3 regions of the Dyadobacter sp. HNCC25DJ187 genome follow, and region 1 is predicted to be linked to each of the others. Evidence: riboswitches for the same ligand, from Rfam matches in the RefSeq annotation. Region 1 holds a riboswitch; each other region holds the start of a gene.

Region 1 (4,272 bases):
ACCATAGTGTAACGCAATCAACTACCACTATCCGGCCTTCAATAGGCAACAAATGAATATGCATCTCGCTTTCAATGGATGTCCATTCAGGCCCACGTTCCTGCTTGTGCTTTGCCACTCTGTGCGCAAAGTCTTCGTCCCAAATCTTAGCAGTGGCTACATACACAGGCTTATCCGTCAGTTGCAAAGCTTTCTCCTGAGCAAAACGACTTTTCCCACTTCTGGCTCCGCCTGTCACGTAAATGATCATTTCTCCTCAGATGCTTTGAAACGTTTGTATAAAAACAGCTGCCACTTTTCTTCCGCAACCCCTGCCTTATCCATTTCTGCTCTGGCAAGTGTAAAAAACAAATCAGATAAACGATTGATGTAAGCGGGAATCACTTCGTGAACTTCATCGGTTTTGATCAAAGAAACTAATCTACGTTCCCCCCTGCGCATCTGTGTACGCGCAACGTGACACAGCGCAGAAACTTCGTTGCCTCCGGGTAGGAGAAAATAATCGGATGGAGACGTCATTGCAGCCTCCAACGCATCAATCCATTCTTCACAAAACTGTGCTCCGTCTACCGGCATCGGATTCTTATTCTCCTTTTTGGCGTCAGAAGGCCGGGCGAGATGCGACATCATATCCATCAAATCCTTTTGAATTTTATGCAGATTGGACTGCCATGAATGCTCACTCCCTAGTTTTACTCGTAGCAATCCAATCGTAGAATTGGCCTCATCCAAGGTTCCGATGCATTCTATACGAACATCATCTTTATCAACCCTGCTTCCACCAAATAAACCTGTAGTTCCTTTGTCTCCTTTTTTTGTATATATTTTCATCTTTTTAAGCTTATGCTTGTCAATAATTAGCTATTAACCGGAATTGAAATATTATTTCTTATTTGAGCTGCTTGTAATAAAAAAGTTCATGTTTTGGAAGCACCTCGGGATGGATGATGCTGATCAGATCGGCCAATACCAGATGCGGATTTACAGCACCGGATTCCCAGTAATCATTGGCTCCCTGGGAATTGAACCGTTTGTTATAATTGAAAATCCTACCCGTTTTAAAAGCCTGAAAATCTCCGTAACGAGCATCTTTCGCCAACATATCGGCCTTCGAATCAATATTGGTAATACTCACATTCAACCAGAAATCAGCCTTAAGCGCTACAGGGTATACAGCTTCAAAGGCAAGAGGTAAACTTCCTGTCGCACTTGTTTTTACCCAATGATAATTGGCACCGGCATCTTCAAGAAAGCGGGCCACATAGCTGTTCCCGTTTGGGACAAACCAGGCGTCACGGGAATGCATACCTGTGATGATACCCGGCCTGTTCTTCACTTTTCGGGTCAATGCAGCCAGTCTAGAATACTCTTTCTCTACATTGGAAAACTTCTTATTCACGTCCGCTTCCCTGTTCATTAATGCAGCCAGCAATTTCACCCATTCCGCCCTGGCAAGCGGTGTTGTTTCCACCCATTCGGAGTTGATCAAAACAGGTATTCCAGCCTGCCGTAATGACTGATAACGGTTTATTTTTGATACAGGACTTCCCACAGCCATGATCAGATCCGGACGCATACTAATCAGTAACTCTTCATTCAATCCCTGATCTTTACCCACTTCAGCTACCTTACCAGCCTTTATACGGTCCATCACTTTAATATTGGAAACGTATTTCACATTACCCATTCCTGTCAATACCGATTCAGCATTGAGAAAACCCAAAAGTCCTATATGTAGTGAAGACATAGCAACCAGACTCCGAACAGGGATTTCTATCACCTGACTTTCAGCAAAACCTTTGGGATGCGGTGTGCCACGCTGTACCAGTACGTAAGAAATTGTATCCGTTCTGTTTTCGAACGGACTCATGATCTTTACAATCTTATAGTGATTTCGGTAAGTAACCGTAAATCCCCTGGCGTGCTTAATTTTTAGTTTCTCAGGAAAGAGATCCCTGGAAAACGCTTCTTCCGTTTTATCATAAAGCGAAGAAGAGGAACTGCAAGCAGCAAAAAGCCAGATAAAAGAAATAAACTGACAGAACGTAACAATCTGTCTGCCAGCGGCAAAATAAGATTTGAGCATATTTGTCTCGGGCTTTTCTTCCGAAAGCCATAGGATTATGTTTTAAGGCAGGTCTTCTGACTTGTTCAGATTGCGGCGCCTTCCCGGAAGGTAATGAGGAGTTATGAATGATGAGTTAAAAATTTAACTACCGAAACTCATTCTTAATTCTTCACTCTTAATTTTCTTCCAGTGGCTTCTATTACCACAATCTCTTTTTCGAACTTACAGCAGCGGAGACTGTTCCGGACTTGCACCGGGATTCCCTTTTCATTACACCGAAGTGTAAACCTCTTGAAAACAAAATTACTAAGAATTAGGCAGGGATTTCAGGTACGACAGAATAAAATCGCAACGTGAAGAGACACTTGTCTTTGGAAGTGCTATCGTATTATATCCAAGTTTCTGATATATCGAAACTATTGCATTGTGCAGGATTGTTGATTCTTCGAAAGTCTGCCAGCGCTCCTCATCATTGACATATATTTCCTTCCACGGAGGGCCAACAAATACAATATCGTGGTAGCGATAATTTTCAGATGCCTGATAGAAGTTCTTACCCACAGGAATACCTCCCACCTCCAGATACGCGATAATATCAGGAATGCCACGGTCAAAAAATGAAGCAGCACCAACTTGCAAATTGCAATTGTAATCAAAAACCATTCTTTTCAAAACCAGATCCGCAAAACACTTCAGGTTAATCCAGGGCAGACAAGATCCACCATTTGCCACTTGTTCCTGAATAAGAACCCGTGAAACCTCGGGTACGCAGAGATGTCCTGTTAAAGAAAGTTGATCAATCAATGTGGATTTACCAGATCCCGGGCCACCGGTGATAATAATACTGTTCATTACATTTTACGATTCCTCACGTCCAAGCTGCAAACCTAATTCTAAACCGGCTCAAAATGAAACGGGATGACAATTTATGGAAAGCGATTCTGGAAGACGTATTTGATGACTTTCTGACATTTTTCTACCCGGATTCAGGTCAACTATTTGATCTTGACAAAGGATTTGAATACCTCGACAAAGAGCTGGAGCAGCTTTTCCCACCGGAGGAAGATATTTATGCACTGCGTTTTGAAGATAAATTAGTGAAGGTTTACACCCGAGAAGGAACTGAACAATGGATTCTGGTTCACGTAGAAGTCCAAGGCTATGCGGACGAGTATTTTGCAGAAAGGATGTTCACATACTACTACCGTATTTTGGATAAGTATCAAAAGCCAATCACTGCTTTTGCAATATTGACGGATGCGAACAAAAAGTACCATCCTGACCGTTATGAAAGCTCGTTTCTAGGGACAAAAGTGCTGTACGAGTTCAATTCATATAAGGTTCTGAATCAGAATCCGGAAGAATTGATGGCCAGCAATAATCCTTTTGCCATAGTGATTCTGGTGGTTCATACCGCTATTCATGCTAAAAAACTAAATGATAACCAGATCTTCCCGCTAAAAATCGAACTCACCAAAAGACTGTTAGCCAAAGAGATAAGTAAAACCAAAATCAGACAATTACTAAACTTTCTCAAATACTACATTCGTTTTGAAAACAAGGAAACGGAAGTTAAATTTGAAGAAGAATTAGATTTCATCACTGAAAAAAGAAAGACCATGGGAATTGAAGAATTTTTGCTGGACAGGGCTAAGAAAGAGGGTGAGCAGGAAAGCGCTATCAAATTTATCAAGACCTTACTCAACGAAACAAATTTCACGATTGAGAAAATAGCGAGTCTTGTAGGGAAATCTGTAGACTTCGTCAATAAGATAAAGTCGGAAACGAATAATTAGAAAGCAGGAAAAGTGCGATGATCAACAGGACGGTTAATAAGCAAACCTTATGATTAATGCCAGCCACTCTACCTATTTCACCTGACTGTATCTCTCTGTCCGTCTCTCCTATAAAAGGCTTTTCAACAAACTTTCCGTGATAAACATTCGGACCACCAAAGCGACAATTTAGTATTCCTGCCAATGTTGCTTCAGGATAACCTGAGTTCGGACTCTTGTGATTACTTCCATATTTCAACATAAATCGCAGTCCTCGTTTACTCTGGGTTACAGCAATCATGAGAATTGCAGTAAGTCGTGCCGGAATAAAATTAGCAACATCGTCAAGTCTGGCTGCAAACTTCCCGAATTGCTCATATCTCTCGCTACGGTATCCGATCATGGAATCCAGTGTATTAATCATCTTGT
Region 2 (4,272 bases), on a different contig from region 1:
CGTTTGTGTTGAGCCGTGTTTAAGTATAAGGTAATGTTTCAAACATACTCTTTAAAAATACTTTTTCCCGGATTCCTGTACCGATACAAATCGTCTTTTAAATAAGGCAGAGCAGTCATATTTGCCCTGCCTTATATCGTGTTATGCAATGATTGTTATCAATTCCCGCGCCTGCTTTGCTGCAGTTACCATATTTTCAAGAGCAGCTTTCGTTTCCGGCCATTTTCTGGTTTTCAAACCGCAGTCGGGATTTACCCATAAGTTCTGAGCCGGCAATAAATTTGCGGCTTTTTCCAGAAGTGAAGTCATTTCTTCCGTAGATGGTATGCGTGGTGAGTGAATATCGTAAACGCCAGGCCCAATCTCGTTCGGATAATCGAAATGAGCAAATGCTTCCAGTAATTCCATTTGAGAGCGGGAAGTTTCTATTGTGATCACATCCGCGTCCATAGCTGCAATGTGCTCAATGATATCATTGAATTCGCTGTAGCACATGTGTGTATGAATCTGAGTTTTGTCCTGTACACCACTGGCTGTGATTTTGAAAGCATTTACTGCCCAATTCAGGTAATGTGGACGTTGGGATTTACGTAGTGGCAAGCCTTCGCGGATCGCCGCTTCGTCTATCTGAATAATACCAATACCCGCTTTTTCCAATGCCTGTACTTCATCGCGAATTGCAAATGCGATCTGGTTAGTAGTCACTTCGCGGGGCTGGTCGTCGCGGACAAACGACCATTGCAGAATTGTCACCGGGCCTGTCAACATTCCTTTCATAGGTCTGTTGGTTTGTGCTGCTGCGAACGTACTCCACCGAACGGTCATGTCGGAAGGACGGCTTATATCTCCATAAATAACTGGTGGCTTCACGCAACGACTGCCGTAGCTTTGCACCCAACCATTTTGGGTAAACAGGAATCCTTCAAGTTGCTCTCCAAAGTATTCAACCATGTCGTTACGCTCGAACTCCCCATGTACCAGTACATCGAGATCAATTTCTTCCTGCCAGCGGATTGCATCAATGGTAGCTTGTTTGATTGCTTTTTCATATTCTTCCACAGTTAGCTCGCTCTTTTTGAACTTGGAGCGCAGTTGACGTATGTCATCCGTCTGAGGAAAAGATCCGATGGTTGTCGTCGGGAATGCAGGCAAATTGAAGCGTTCCCGCTGTATTTGCTGACGAACCGGAAAAGTACTTGTACGTTCAAAATCTGTGGTGGTAATCGCTGCTAGTCGGTCTTTCACTACTTGCTTATGAACTTTCTGGGAAGACCGTCTGCTGGCAATAGAGGCTTTGTTAATTTCCAGTATGGCACTATTTCCATCAATTATTTGCTTGAGATCGTTTACCTCGTCTAGTTTCTGTTTCGCAAATGCCATCCAATTTTTAATCTCAGGATCAAGTGCTGTTTCCAGATCAAGATTAATAGGACTGTGAAGCAAGGAACATGACGGCCCAATCATCACCCGATCAGAACCCAGTTTTTCAATTACCTTATTGATTTGGCCGATTGACTTTTCGTAATCGTTTTTCCAAACATTACGCCCGTCGACCACACCTAAGGATAAAATAAGTTGATCCGGAATGCATGTTAGGACTTCATCCAACTGGTCTGCTGCACGAACCAGGTCAATATGCAGAGCCTGCACCGGCAGATTGACAGCCAATGACGTGTTGTCCAGCAATGCATCAAAGTAGGTTGCTACCAGTATTTTAACGCCGTTCACCTGAGCAGCAATACTACGGTAAGCAGATTCAAACGCTTCTTTTTCTTTTTCAGAAAGATCGAGTGCAAGGGTTGGCTCATCCAGCTGAATCCATTCTGCGCCAAGTCCGGCAAGACGGTTGATAATTTCAATATAAACAGGTACCAGATTTTTAATGAGGTCAACTCTTTCAAAACCAGCTTCCTTTTCTTTTCCGAGCAGTAGGTAGCTCACAGGTCCCAACAGAACTGGCTTCGCTTTTTTTCCAACAACCTGTTTTGCTTTGTTGTATTCGTGGAAGATATTTCCATCTGAAACGCGGAACTGCTGGTTTGCTTTGAATTCCGGAACAATATAGTGGTAATTGGTATCAAGCCATTTGGTCATTTCCATGGCTGTAATATCAAGACCGTTTTTTTGGTAACCACGGGCCATAGCGAAATATACATCCAGCTCATTTTTTGTTTCCGCGAGAACTGCTTCATAACGCTCAGGTATCACTCCAAGCAAAATGCTTGTATCCAATGTTTGATCATAAAAGCTGAAATCATTACAAGGGATGAGATCAATACCGGCATCCAGTTGCGTTTTCCAGTTTTCTTCCCTGATCTGTTGACCTACTTTTTGAAGTTCGGTAACTTCAATTTTTCCTGCCCAGAATTGTTCAGAAGCTTTTTTGAGTTGTCTTTGTCCACCAATCCGCGGGTAGCCCAAATTTTGTGTTAACATTTTCTTGACTGTTTGATAAAAAAATAGTTAAAAATGTTTTGCACAACCAGGCAATGTTTCGCTAAATAAGTAATAATAGAGATGAATGGTCATAGAAGTAATAAACTCTTCAGAATCATATTGTTATTCGCGCAAACATTGTCTATCTGGTAACAGGCAGGTATCCTGGCTTATAACCTGGCGTTCGTCCTTCCCAATCCGAAAATCAGTGGACATACTTTGAACGACAGTGGAGATGTTAAATACAGTTGCGCGACAGCTCGTGATTCTTACACGATTCCCTTTTCATTCCGACTTTCATCAGAAACCCATTCCAGTGTTATGTAAAAGAACAATGAATTAGTCTATCGATTAGACTAAAAATCCTTACAAATCTATATATAAAGATTTTATTTCTGAATAAGTATAATTTTAAAGGATATAAAATCTATTAATAATTTGAATGTCTAGATTTTTGATCTTTTCGGATTGTTTTTTCAGTAAGAAATAGATAATTAATCTGTGTCGTCAGAGCGTAAGAGATCTTTTAAGGTTGAAGATATTATGTCTACGATACACCCGATTGTTAAGGAATAAACCAGATTGCGGAACAGTCGGGAGATCGTTTACCGCATCGTACTATCGGGAGCGTTTTCCTTTGCGTACACGCCGCCACCAAAGGAGAAATCCCGTGATAGAAAGCATTCCGGGTGTGATTCCGACGATTACATATAGAATTTTTACAACTACACCACCAAAGTTGCCGACATGCAGGGGAAATACTGCTGCCTCAAGTCGATCTGGTAATGGTTTTTCAATCAAACGGTTGATCTGCAGTATTTCACCGCTATGCTGGTCTAAGCGGACAGAATTGCCGCTACCCCAAATTTGCCATTGGCCATCCGCATATCCTCTCACTTCAAACTTGCGTTGAGGCTGGGTAGGCAGATACACGTAGGTAGGTTCCAATCCCGGTAAAGCAGCCAACGCCCTTTTGTACATGTCATCGGCAGATACTGACATCAGGGTATTTGGTTTGGTTGAAATCAATTCATTTTGCCATGTCTTGCCTTTAAATGCAAACATGTTCAGCCAGAATCCCGTGAAGAAAATGATCATGTTGATCAGCATAGACCACACGCCCACAATACGGTGAAGATCCGAGCAGATCGTTCGCCAGTTTTTTCTGTTAATTCGGATACGAAAAGTAAGCACCTTCCAGATCATCTTATTGTAAACAACAGCGCCGGTGAGCAGTGAAATCAGCATCGTAATTCCGAAGATAGCGGTAAGGGCCGCGCCCGGAACACCCAGTTGAAAGCTGAAATGAAACTGTAATAGCCATTCTATAAAGCTGGGTGTAAAATGGCTTGCGGGGCCTTCGCGGAGAATTTTACCGGTGTAGGGATCAAACGAGATCAGCGCCAGATCGTAGGTGAATAACCGGGTATCGTTAAAATAGATTCTGAAATTATAAGCTTCATCAGGTTTTGCATCGGGGTTGAGCCAGGCAATTCCGTCCAGATCCTGATAGCGTTTGGTAATCGTGTCGTAACACAGTGATAGCGCCTTATCTCTCTTCTCGTTCTGAGAAGGAATAACATGAAGCAGGTCTTTATTCAGGAATGAATCCAGCTCGGTACGAAAAACAAGTATGGATCCGCTGAGTCCCAGCAATATCAGAAACACACCTGTCACCAGACCAAACCAGCTGTGTAACGTAAACAGACTTCTTTTAATTGACACTTTAGCCATATTTCGGTCACGTGATATTGTTTGTTAGGTTCATTGCTCAAAATTTAATATCAGAAAGAAGGGCAATCAATGCCCTTCTTTCTGATTCACCATAGTTGATAA
Region 3 (4,272 bases), on a different contig from region 1:
TGCGACACAAATTTTTTATACCCAATCGTAATCGCTTCCTTCTGCTCGGCATTTAGTTTGACAGCGTAGTATTTTTTATTGATATAGTCGACAACCGCTTTGTTTTTAAAAGTTTCCTTGTCCATTACCTTGCACCAACCACACCAGTCAGTATACACATCAATCAGAATCTTGCGTGGCTCCGACTTCATTTTGGTATAAGCCTGTTCGATCGTCAGCCATTGAATGGCGTCTGCCGGTTTTTCTGCTACATCAGAACGGAAGCCCGTTAGGACTGCAATTACCAGAATAATGAGCGGATAGATGGAAAACTGCTTTTTCATGTTGATAACTTGTACGTATAGGTGGATAACGCAGATTTTATTGAATTAATTGGCTGATGGCCTGGGATTCATCCATGAACCTGGTTTTTAGCTCGGACAGGCTCATACCTGCTTGGTTTTAGCCAGTGATACCATAATCCCTCCTGCAATAATAAGCCCCATACCAGCCAGCGAAGAAATGGATGGGAAAGCTTCTCCCATGAAAAAACCGATCAGCACAGAGAAAAGGATATTGGAATAGCCAATGGCGGCAACCCGTCCGGCCTTATCGTAGCTGAACGATTGTGTAAGCATTTTCTGTCCTATCAAAGCCGTCAATCCCAATGCAAGAAAAGCGAGCCATTGGCCGGCGGTTTCAGGCCATTTGAATGTACCGATCAGGAAATCCAGCCCGTCCATTGGAAAATAGGTTCCAACCAGCATGGAGATAATCGGCATCAGTATGCCACTCAGCATAAAAGATAAAATAATAGCGCGGGAATCATACACCCAGCCAAGTTGGCGGATCGAGACATACGAGATCGCAGTCAATACTGCATTACCAAGTCCGAGCACATTGTCCCGCCACAGCAGCGAAAGATCAGGCCTGAAGACAAGCAGTATACCACTAAAACCAATGAAAATAGCCGCCCATTCTCTTTTGTTCAGCGTTTCTCCTATGAGCAGCCAGGATAGCAGGGCGAGGAAAATAGGATAAGTATATTGATAGGTGGATGCACGTCCAAGGCCCAGCGTCTGGATGGCGTAAAACAGCAGGTATAGCGAAAGCGTACCTACAATACCGCGAAAAATCAATAGTCCGAGTTTACCACCTCCTTTTTGTTCTAATGGCCGATTACGGATACTTGATAAAATGAATATAACCCCGACAATGTTCCTGAAAAATACAAGCTGTACTATATGGAATTCTTTTCCGATATGCTTGGATATAGCTGAAGTAAGCGAAAAGAAAAATGCCGCTCCAAGCATCAGGATAATGCCTTTCTGAGATTCTGGGAAAGTAAAGCGGTTGTCGGCTGTGGCAGTCAAGGGAAATAAGATTTTTACAAAGATAGAGATTAGGTTACACAGAGGTGTACGGAGACAAAAAGAGAATCGCAGAGTTTACCTTTTTAAAATGCCGTGAGGCATGTAATATTGGTAGCAAGGTTGGGGTGCAGATTTCCTTAAAGTGCCGTCAGGTATGCAACATCGGTAGAGAAATAGTTCCCTGGTATTTGATATTACATCCCTGACGGGATTTAGATGTAATTACCGCAACCGCTCAGATTTCTACCAACATTACATCGCTACGCGATTTTATGTAACAGGGAATTTCTATCTAATGTACTCAGGGGTACTGCTCAGACGACAAAATGCAATCACTACTACGAGGTAAGTATTACGTTACACAGACGTACATAGAGATGAAAATAGATGCACAGAGTTTATACTTCCAATCGGATCTTTCTCACTTGCTAATCAGATTTTCTCTGTGGCTCTCTGTGTAATCACTATTACAAGATAAATCTTAGTTTCGTGTAAGCTCCTCAATATTCACTACTTTTGTATTGTTTTGGTGCTATGCTCTCTAAATGAGAAAGAAGCTTAAAAGGGAATTTCGTTTAATGCGAAAGCTGTCCCCGCAACTGTACAGTCCATCAAAGATGAATCTGCATCTTCGTAGCCACTGGAGACAATGAATGAAAGAATGAGCGAATGATAGAATTATTATCTCGTTCGGTTTTTTTCTTTTGACAATGCTCCGGGAAGGCAACAGATCATCGGACTGAGCCAGGAGACCTGCCTGAACACATCTTGTGATACAACGGCTTTCGGAGGAAGAGCCGGATTATGGTATTTCTATCTGGTTTAAAGGTGTTTAAAATGGTTGGTTTTTATGTTTGTCTGCTGTGTGTAATTGGCTGTGCTCTTTCGTACCAGTCTTTTGCTCAAAAGGATTCTATTGTCCTTGCTCCTGCTATAGTAAGGGGAACGGCTCCGGAGCGCTTTATGAGCGGATTGAAATTGCAGAAAATTGATTCGGTTACGCTTATGCAGTTCAGATTTCAGAATCTGGCTGATATACTGGCTTACAATACAGCTCTTGCTTTTAAAAACTACGGTCCGGGTGCGCTCACTACTGTTTCCTTTCGCGGAACCTCTGCCAATCATACCGCGCTATTGTGGAATGGCCTCAATATCAATTCTCCAACTTTAGGGCAGTCCGATTTTTCCACCATTCCCGTTGCCGGTTTTGACCAGCTTGCTGTTCAGTATGGTTCCGCTGCGAGTATAGTCGGGACAGACGCAGTAGGTGGAAGTATTTTACTGAATAGTGCAGCTCCTGCACAGGGTTTCAGCGTGTCAATAGGCAGGCAGCAGGAGAGTTTTCGAAATAGTCAGACGCAGGTATTTGCCAAATATGGTACAGCGATGGGCAACTGGACTGTTTCAGGAAAAACAGCTATCTATTATGGTAGTATGAAAAACAGTTTCCCTGAGCCTTTACGCCAGGGTGTGCCGCTGCTGCCGACCCGTACTTTTCAGAAAGGTCTTGTACAGGACATTTTCCTTCGTTCAAACAATAACCACGAATTATCTGCCCATGTGTGGCTTACCGACAATGCCCTGACGATCAACCCTCAAAATGAGGCCGGGAGAGAACTCACCCAAACAGCGGCATACCGGACCATGCTGAAATACCAATGGAATGATTTTTCGGTGCGGACTTCCTGGGTGCGGGATATCATCGACTATGCTACGGGTGATTATTCTAATCTGGATCATGCCGTCACGGACAAGCTGGGAAGCAGAATCGAGAAGGATTTTTATTGGAATGTGGGAAATGCAGGGACTATACAGATGAAGAGCGGAGGCGAATTTACCCATTTTCGGACGAGGGTTGCCGGATACGAACGCCCTGAAATTACAGAGAACCGGGGTGATCTCTTTATACTTACACGCTGGGAAACGGCATCAGGTCTTTTGGTATCTGCGAATCTTCGACAGGCGTTTGTGACAGGTTTCCAGCCACCGTTTACACCTTCTTTGGGAGCCGAATATCCGCTGATACGGACGAGTAGATACACACTGAGGGTAAAAGGATCGCTCGCCCGAAGCTACCGCGTTCCTACACTCAACGAACGTTATTGGAAAGCGTTGGGCAATCCTGATATCAAACCTGAAAGTGGTTTTAACAAAGAGGTTGGTTTAGAGCAGCAATATGTAGCTGGTCATCAATTGTTTAATTTTTCAGCAACAGCCTATCATAATCGTATCAAAAACTGGAGTTACTGGAATCCCGGTAATAGTTTCAGAGTAGAGAATCTGCATGAAGTGCTGGCGAGAGGAATAGAGTTACAGGCAGGCTGGAACGCTGCTTTAGGCAGAATCAAAACAGGCGCAAAGGTGAATTACACCTACACCCGCAGTTCTCAGGAAAAGGTATACGACGCCTACGCAGTAGATATTGTAGGCAAGCAGCTAACGTACACGCCCAAGCATTCAGGTAATGTCAATTTATTCGGAGCGTACCGGAATTTCCGCCTTTCCGGCCAGTTGCTGGCTGTGAGCAGGAGATTTACGCGCACCGATAATTCGTTATATCTGGATAGTTATATACTGGCTAATATTTTGGCAGAAACCAATTGTAATTTCGGCAATATGCAACTTCGGGTGCAAGGGCAGGTGAATAACATCAGTAATACCTTCTACCTGAATGTAAGAAGCAACGCCATGCCGGGAAGAAGTTTTGCTGTTAATTTACTTTTGAGTTACAGATCTTCTGCTGTGAAGTCAGCAGGAAGCTGAATGAGAAACATCAACATTATAAATCACCATCAGAACACCGGTGAAAACCGGATGAATCAGTAAATTTGAACATGAATATGAAAAAACAACTTACTAAGGGCATTTTAGCCGCTTCACTGTCTTTTTTAGTCTGGTCCTGTAACCAAAGCGATCCCGC

The links. A riboswitch is a leader RNA that binds a small molecule or an ion and turns the genes downstream of it on or off. The one in region 1 is predicted to bind cobalamin.
Region 2: it holds a riboswitch for cobalamin, as region 1 does, so the genes downstream of both, metE (5-methyltetrahydropteroyltriglutamate--homocysteine S-methyltransferase) here and AC1XUE_RS16565 (ABC transporter substrate-binding protein) in region 1, are expected to answer to the same signal.
Region 3: it holds a riboswitch for cobalamin, as region 1 does, so the genes downstream of both, AC1XUE_RS22380 (TonB-dependent receptor plug domain-containing protein) here and AC1XUE_RS16565 (ABC transporter substrate-binding protein) in region 1, are expected to answer to the same signal.

The regions. Positions count from the first base shown of each region.
Region 1 is NZ_JBXHAT010000002.1:1,332,270-1,336,541, forward strand. It holds gene AC1XUE_RS16555 (bifunctional adenosylcobinamide kinase/adenosylcobinamide-phosphate guanylyltransferase) at 1-250, opposite strand, end outside; gene AC1XUE_RS16560 (cob(I)yrinic acid a,c-diamide adenosyltransferase) at 247-831, opposite strand; gene AC1XUE_RS16565 (ABC transporter substrate-binding protein) at 890-2,086, opposite strand; cobalamin riboswitch at 2,116-2,376, opposite strand; gene AC1XUE_RS16570 (AAA family ATPase) at 2,375-2,920, opposite strand; gene AC1XUE_RS16575 (Rpn family recombination-promoting nuclease/putative transposase) at 2,977-3,864, shown strand; gene cbiB (adenosylcobinamide-phosphate synthase CbiB) at 3,833-4,272, opposite strand, start outside.
Region 2 is NZ_JBXHAT010000001.1:1,289,622-1,293,893, reverse strand. It holds gene metE (5-methyltetrahydropteroyltriglutamate--homocysteine S-methyltransferase) at 142-2,436, opposite strand; cobalamin riboswitch at 2,575-2,762, opposite strand; gene AC1XUE_RS05290 (PepSY-associated TM helix domain-containing protein) at 3,055-4,170, opposite strand; gene AC1XUE_RS05285 (TonB-dependent siderophore receptor) at 4,257-4,272, opposite strand, start outside.
Region 3 is NZ_JBXHAT010000003.1:252,594-256,865, forward strand. It holds gene AC1XUE_RS22370 (thioredoxin family protein) at 1-323, opposite strand, end outside; gene AC1XUE_RS22375 (DMT family transporter) at 426-1,352, opposite strand; cobalamin riboswitch at 1,863-2,127, shown strand; gene AC1XUE_RS22380 (TonB-dependent receptor plug domain-containing protein) at 2,190-4,115, shown strand; gene AC1XUE_RS22385 (YncE family protein) at 4,193-4,272, shown strand, end outside.